2 regions of the Actinoplanes octamycinicus genome follow, and region 1 is predicted to be linked to the other one. Evidence: riboswitches for the same ligand, from Rfam matches in the RefSeq annotation. Region 1 holds a riboswitch; the other holds the start of a gene.

Region 1 (3,395 bases):
GCCCTTCGACTCGGTGACCACCCGCAGCCCGCTCTGCTCGCCGATGATCACGAAGTCGCCGCGGACGCCCGCCTCCAGCTGGTGCCCGGTGCCGTCGAAACCGCCCACCTCCTCGTCGGTGACCAGCTGCAGGGCGATCGGGAAGGGCAGCTCGCCGGCCAGTTCGCGGAAGACCGTGGCCAGCACCAGGGCGGCCGCCTTCATGTCGTGCGTGCCCCGGCCATAGAGCCGGTCGCCGTCCCGGTGCGGCCGGAACTGATCAGGGGTGCCGGGAACCACGTCGAGGTGGGCGTTGAGGATCACCCGGGGCCGGCCGGGCCGGTCCGCGAAGGTGACCAGGGCGCTCGGCTTGCCGCCGGACTCGAAGCGGCTGATCTCGAAACCGGGGCCGAGCAGGTCGAGCACCAGGCCGAGGGCCCGGTGCAGCTCACCCGGCCGGTCAGCGGTGGAATGGATGCCGATCAGCGCCTCCAGAGGCGCCAGCAGTTCCTCCATCCACCGAACCTAGTCGCTCACCGGCCTCGACCGGGACCGGCAACCGGTTCTCGGCCGGCGGCAGCGGGCAGGTGGCGAACTCGGTGTAGGCGCACGGCAGGTTCGTGGCCCGGTTGAAGTCGATGGTCACCGACCCGTCCGGCTCCGGCGCCGGGACGGTCAGGCTGCGGTTCGCCGGATAGGTGGTGATCCCCGAGGTGGCGTCGGTGAACAGCACGAACAGCGAGCCGGGCGTGCTCCCGTTGAACGCGGTCAGCGACAGGTCCCGGCCGCCGACGGTGAACTCGAGGCGGCCGGGGGACTCGTAGACGTGCTCCAGGCCCTCGACGACCGAGCCGACGGTCACCGGGCGAGGCTCGTCGAACGGGACGAAACGGCCCGGGACCGCCCACTTCTCGTCCGGGGCGTAGGCGGGGGTGCCCCGGTACTCCACCCGGGTCCGGTGTGCGGGATCGCGGGGTCGCAGCACGCCCTGACCGCCCCGCCAGGTCACCTCGATCTCCAGGTCGCCGTGCCGCAGCGTGGCGTCCTCGCCCGCCGGGAACCGCCGCTCGCCGGACTCCAGGGCCGCCACGATCGCGTCCGGCTCGGCGTGCCACTTGCCGGGCACCCCGGGGAACCGCTGCGGGGTCCCGGTCAGCCAGTGCAGCCCGGTGATCGCGAGGAATCCGTGCGGCGCGGCCCGTCGCCGCTCGTGCTCGTCGTGCCACCGCGCCCACTGCTCCGCAAAGCTGATCATGAGTGGCCACTCTAATCCGATGTGCTAGCTTCTCTGCCAGGTCATGAGTGTCAGCGACAAGCCCCGGCTCGCTGACCGGCAACCCTTCCGTCCGCGATGGGGTGCCCCGGGTGAGGACCGGGCCGGCGTCGACCGACGACGGCAAGCGCGGACCCGGTGGGGTCCCTGACCTCGGCGGAGGCATGCCATGTCGGCTCTCGACATCGTCGGCGACGACCTGAAGACCGAACTTCCCGGCGGCGAGACCGTGCGCTTCGCGCACCTGGACTACGCGGCGTCGGCGCCGTGCGCGGCGGCGGCCGCGGACGCGGTGGCCGAGCTGCTGCCGCGGTACGGCAGCGTGCACCGGGGGACCGGGGTGCGGTCGCAGACCTCGACGGTGGCCTACGAGGTGGCCCGGGACGTGGTGGCCGAGTTCGTCGGCGCCCGGCCCGGCGACCAGGTGATCTTCACGCGGAACACGACCGACTCGCTGAACCTGCTCGCCCGGGCGTTGCCGGCCGGCACCACCACGCTCCTGTTCGACGGGGAGCACCACGCGAACCTGCTGCCCTGGCCGAACCCGGTGCGGCTGCCCACCCCCACCTCCCCCTATTTCGCGATCAATGCCCTCAAGGCGGCGCTGCGCGACCTCCGGACGCCGGCGGTCCTGGCGATCACCGGTGCGAGCAACGTGACCGGCGAGATCTGGCCGGTCCGCGAGCTGGCCGACGTGGCGCACACCTACGGCGCCCGGGTGATCGTCGACGCCGCCCAGCTGGCTCCGCACGCCCCGCTCGACCTGGACGAGCTCGGCGCCGACTACCTGGCCTTCTCCGGGCACAAGCTGTACGCCCCGTTCGGCGCGGGCGTGCTGGCCGGCCGGTCGGACTGGCTGGACGCGGCCGACCCGTACCTGCGCGGTGGCGGCGCCAGCGCCACGGTCGGCTCCCTGCCCGGCGAGCTGACCTGGGCGGACGGGCCGGCCCGGCACGAGGGTGGCACGCCGAACCTGCTCGGGGCGGTGGCGCTGGCCGCGGTCTGCGGGGCGCTGCTGGTGGCCGATCGGGACGCGCTGCACCGGCGGGAGCAGGAGCTGCTGCGGCGGCTGCGGGACGGGGTGGGCTCGGTGGCCGGGGCCCGGGAGGTGAGCGTCTTCGGTCCGGCGCATCCGCGGGTGGGGATCGTGTCGCTCGCGCTGCCCGGTCATGATCCGGCGCAGGTGGCGCACCGGCTGGGACGGGAGCACGGTGTCGGCGTCCGGGCGGGGAAGTTCTGCGCGCATCCGCTGGTGCGGCGCTTGACCGGGAGCGACGCCATCAACGCCTGCGAGTCGGAGGAATCGGGCTTGTTGCGGGCCAGCTTCGGCCTCGGTAGCACGGTGCAGGACGTCGACCGCTTCGTCGGCGCGCTCGCCGAGGTGCTGCGCACCTGAGAAACTACCCGGGTCCTGCTGTCGCCATCGCGGAAACATCCGATAAGGCGAGGGTGACCTGGCTGCGATGGCTCCCCACCGGCGGCAAGCTGCGCGCCGAGGACTGGACGGCACGGCACCGCCTGCTGACCGTGATCCTCGCCGTGGTGGTGGTCGTGGTGACCGTCTTCGGCGTGCTCGGCCCGGGCGACGGCGTCACCCTGCTCGCCACCGACCTGCTGGTGCTGCCCTGCGTGGTGGCCGCCACCCTGCTGCCGCACCGCCGGCTGCGCTCGGTCTGCGTCGCGCTCGGCTTCACGGTGGCCTGCGCCGGGTTCGTCTCGCTCAGCAACGGCCTGACCGAGGCGCACTTCGCGTTCTTCGTCGCGGTCGCGGCGCTCGCCCTCTACCGGGACTGGGCGCCGTTCGGCGCCTTCCTGGTCGCCACCACCCTGCACCACGGCGTGTTCGGGGTGCTGATCGGCGGGCACACCTACGACCACAGCTCGGCCAAGGCGCACCCGCTGGTCTGGGCCGCGCTGCACGGTCTCGCGGTGCTGCTCGCCGCCGGCTTCCAGGTGGTGCAGTGGGGGCTGACCGAGGCCGAGGAGCGCCGCGCCCAGGACAACCTGGAGGAGAGCCAGGCCCAGCTCACCGTCGCCTTCGACGAGACGCCGGTGCCGATGGCCATGTTCGCCCCGGACGGGCTGGTGCTGCGCACCAACGCCGCCTACCGGCAGTGGTTGCGGTTGCCGGACGAGCTTCCGG
Region 2 (3,395 bases), 3.1 Mb from region 1:
GCACCGGTCTGCTGGTCGGCACGGTCCGCTACGGCTGGCATCCGCTGGGCAGCACCATCGCCGCCGAGATCCCACCCGGCCAGGGGGTGCTGCGGCTGCTCGGCATCCTCGCCTACCTGGCGGTGACCCTGCTGGTGGTGGCCGGGCTCGCCTTCCTGCTGTCGGTGCTCACCGACGCCGCCCTGGGCGCGGTCGGTGGCGCGGTGCTGCTCTGGATTCTGTCCAGCATCCTGGACCAGATCACCGCGCTCGGGTCGATCCGCAACGCGCTGCCGACCCATTACAGCGACGCCTGGCTGGGCCTGCTCTCCACCCCGGTGCAGACCGAGGACCTGGCCAAGGGCGCCATCTCCGCGTTCGTCTACGCGGTGGTCTTCTGGGGTCTGGCCTTCTTCCGCTTCACCCGCAAGGACGTCACCTCCTGAGCGTCCGGGAAAGGCGTTGACCGGCCGGTCCCGGGGGGCCGAGGATCGGCCGATGGCCGACTTCAGCATCCGCCCCGCCCGGCCGGACGACGCCGCCGCCGTGGTCACGCTCGGCGCGACGGTCCATCCCTATCTGGTCCGCGGCGTGGCCCGGACCCGGCTGATGATCGCCGAGCCGCCGCCGGGCGAGGACTGGGCGGCGTTCGTCGCCGAGCGGGACGGCGAGCCGGTCGGCTGGGTGTCGGCCTATCGGAAGGTGCGGACGACGGAGCCGGACTTCGGGCAGATCTCGCTGCTCCAGGTGCATCCCACGGCCCGTGGCCGGGGGATCGGCGGCGCCCTGTTCGCGGCGGCCGCCGGTCATCTGCGCGCGGCCGGCGTCCGCCGGGCCGCGGTCACCGCCACCCCGCAGGCGCTGCCGTTCGCCCGGCGCCGCGGCTTCGAGCCGGTCCGTGAGCTGCGCTATTCCGCGCTGGAGCTGGCCGCCCTGGACGGCGTGCCGGCGGACCGGGTGCCGGACGGCGTCCGGCTGATCGCGCTGCGCGAGACGACCGCCGAGGAGCTCTACGCCGCCGACGTCGTCGCCGCCGCCGACGAGCCCGGCGACGTCGCCCCGCAGCCACCCTCGTTCGAGTCCTGGCGGTACGACATCTGGCAGAACCCCGGCCTCGACCACGACTGCAGCACCGCGGCCCTGGTGGCCGGCGAGATCGTGTCGTTCTCCCTGCTGGTCCGTGACGGCGACCGGGTCTGGTCGGACATGACCGCCACCGCCCCCGGCCACCGCGGCCGCGGCCTGGCTCGGCTGGTCAAGAGCGTGGCCCTGCGGCGAGCCGCCGCGACCGGCGTGACTCGCGCGTTCACCAGCAACGACGAGGCGAACCTGCCGATGCTGGCGGTCAACACGCGGCTGGGGTACCGCCCGGTCGCCAGCCAGTTCTCCTGCGTCGGATCCTTGGAGCAGTCAAGCGGCGGCCGATAGGAAGGAGGTCGCTCACACCTCGGGAACTCGGTGTGGACTTGCCGAGATCTCGTCGTAAGCTTCGGGAAACAACTGAATACCTCATCCAGAGGGGCAGAGGGAACGGCCCTGTGAAGCCCCGGCAACCACCGCGTATGTCTCGAGGACGAGGCCGCGCGCGGCAGGTGCTAATTCCGTCCCGAGGCAGGTCGCCGCCGGGAAAGATGAGAGGGAAGGCCTCGATGACGTCTGCCGTCACCACACCCACTGCTACCACTTCGCCGGCCCGCGGCCTGATCTGCCGCGCGTGCAGCGCGGAGTACCCGCTCGCCGCGCAGCACGCCTGTTTCGAGTGTTTCGGCCCGCTCGAGGTGGCCTACGACGAGGCCGCGCTCGCGCGGGTGACCCGGGCCGAGATCGAGGCGGGCCCGCAGAACATCTGGCGTTACGCCGCGCTGCTGCCGGCCGGCCAGGACCCGGCCACCCGAGTGACCCTGGACCCCGGCCTGACCCCGCTGGTCAGCGCCCCGGCACTGGCCGAGCGCCTGGGCATCACCGCCCCGCTCTGGGTGAAGGACGACTCGCAGAACCCGACCCATTCGTTCAAGGACCGGGTCGTCTCGGTGGCCCTGACCGCCGCCAAGGAGCTGGGCTTCAAGCGGTTCTCCTGCGCCTCCACCGGCAACCTGGCCAACTCGGTGGCCGCCCACGCGGCCCGGGCCGGCGTGCCCAGCATCGTCTTCATCCCGTCCGACCTGGAGCAGGGCAAGGTCGTCACCACCGCGGTCTACGGCGGTGAGCTGGTCGCCATCGAGGGCTCCTACGACGACGTGAACCGGCTGTGCAGCGAGCTGGTGGAGACCGACGAGTTCGAGGACACCGCGTTCGTGAACGTGAACGTGCGGCCGTTCTACGCCGAGGGCTCCAAGACCCTGGGCTACGAGGTGGCCGAGCAGCTCGGCTGGCGGATCCCGGCCCAGGTGGTCATCCCGATGGCCTCCGGCGAGCTGCTCACCAAGGTGGACAAGGCGTTCAGCGAGCTGGTCGAGATCGGACTGGCCGAGGCGCCGGCGGGCGGCTGGACGGTCTTCGGCGCGCAGTCGGCCGGCTGCAACCCGATCGCGGTGGCGCTGCACAACGACACCGACGTGATCACCCCGGTCAAGCCGACCGGCATCGCCAAGTCGCTGAACATCGGCGACCCGGCCGCCGGGCCGTACGCGATCGAGGCGGTCCGCCGCACCGGCGGCTGGATGGACTACGCGGACGACGCGGAGATCCGGGAGGGCATCCGGCTGCTCGCCGAGACCACCGGCGTCTTCGCCGAGACCGCCGGCGGCACCACCGTCGCGGTGCTGAAGAAGCTGGTGGAGAGCGGCAAGCTGGACCCGGCGAAGGAGACGGTCGTCTACAACACCGGCGAGGGTCTGAAGACGCTGGACGCGATCTCCGCCGAGGTCGGCCCGACCCACCGGATCAAGCCGTCGCTGCGCGGCGCGCGCGAGGCCGGCCTGCTCGGATAGCGGACAGTAACCGGACATCTGCCGGTTGTCGAATATTCCTTCCTCCGAGGACTTGCGCGCCGATCTCCGGATCGGCAGGATGCTTGTCGCGGGAGGACGCGACGCCGTAAGTGGCCCCTCACCTGAGCTTGGCGACAATCTCCGAGGGACCCAACGACCCAACGCTGACCCAATGGCTTCGTGCCGGAGGCGTTGTGCGTCCGTCCTCCCGACCAAATCTCACCGGTGGCGGCGGGCCGAGTCTCAGCGGCCGCGTTAGGCCGTCTCAGCGGCCCCGGATGGCCGGTCTCAGCGGCGGCGGAACACCCGCTCCACCCAGGGTCGCAGTGGCAGATCCTCCGGATAGCCGCCGTCGCGCAGCCCGGCCCGGCGTTCGAAGTAATTCCGCACGCCGAAGGATCCGGTCGCCACGTAGGACCAGCCACAAGCGACCCAGTAAGCCGGCCAGAAGAGTGGCCCGAGCACCGCGTACTGCCCGGCGTGCCG

Evidence for each region. A riboswitch is a leader RNA that binds a small molecule or an ion and turns the genes downstream of it on or off. The one in region 1 is predicted to bind S-adenosylmethionine.
Region 2: linked by a shared signal. The riboswitch ahead of thrC (threonine synthase) and the one ahead of BJY16_RS19520 (aminotransferase class V-fold PLP-dependent enzyme) in region 1 are both predicted to bind S-adenosylmethionine.

What each region holds. Positions count from the first base shown of each region.
Region 1 is NZ_JACHNB010000001.1:4,455,573-4,458,967, forward strand. It holds gene BJY16_RS19510 (M20 family metallopeptidase) at 1-495, opposite strand, end outside; gene BJY16_RS19515 (DUF1684 domain-containing protein) at 440-1,234, opposite strand; SAM riboswitch class IV at 1,274-1,388, shown strand; gene BJY16_RS19520 (aminotransferase class V-fold PLP-dependent enzyme) at 1,422-2,648, shown strand; gene BJY16_RS19525 (putative bifunctional diguanylate cyclase/phosphodiesterase) at 2,702-3,395, shown strand, end outside.
Region 2 is NZ_JACHNB010000001.1:1,321,739-1,325,133, reverse strand. It holds gene BJY16_RS05915 (ABC transporter permease) at 1-425, shown strand, start outside; gene BJY16_RS05910 (GNAT family N-acetyltransferase) at 478-1,407, shown strand; SAM riboswitch class I at 1,486-1,617, shown strand; gene thrC (threonine synthase) at 1,629-2,909, shown strand; gene BJY16_RS05900 (hypothetical protein) at 3,198-3,395, opposite strand, start outside.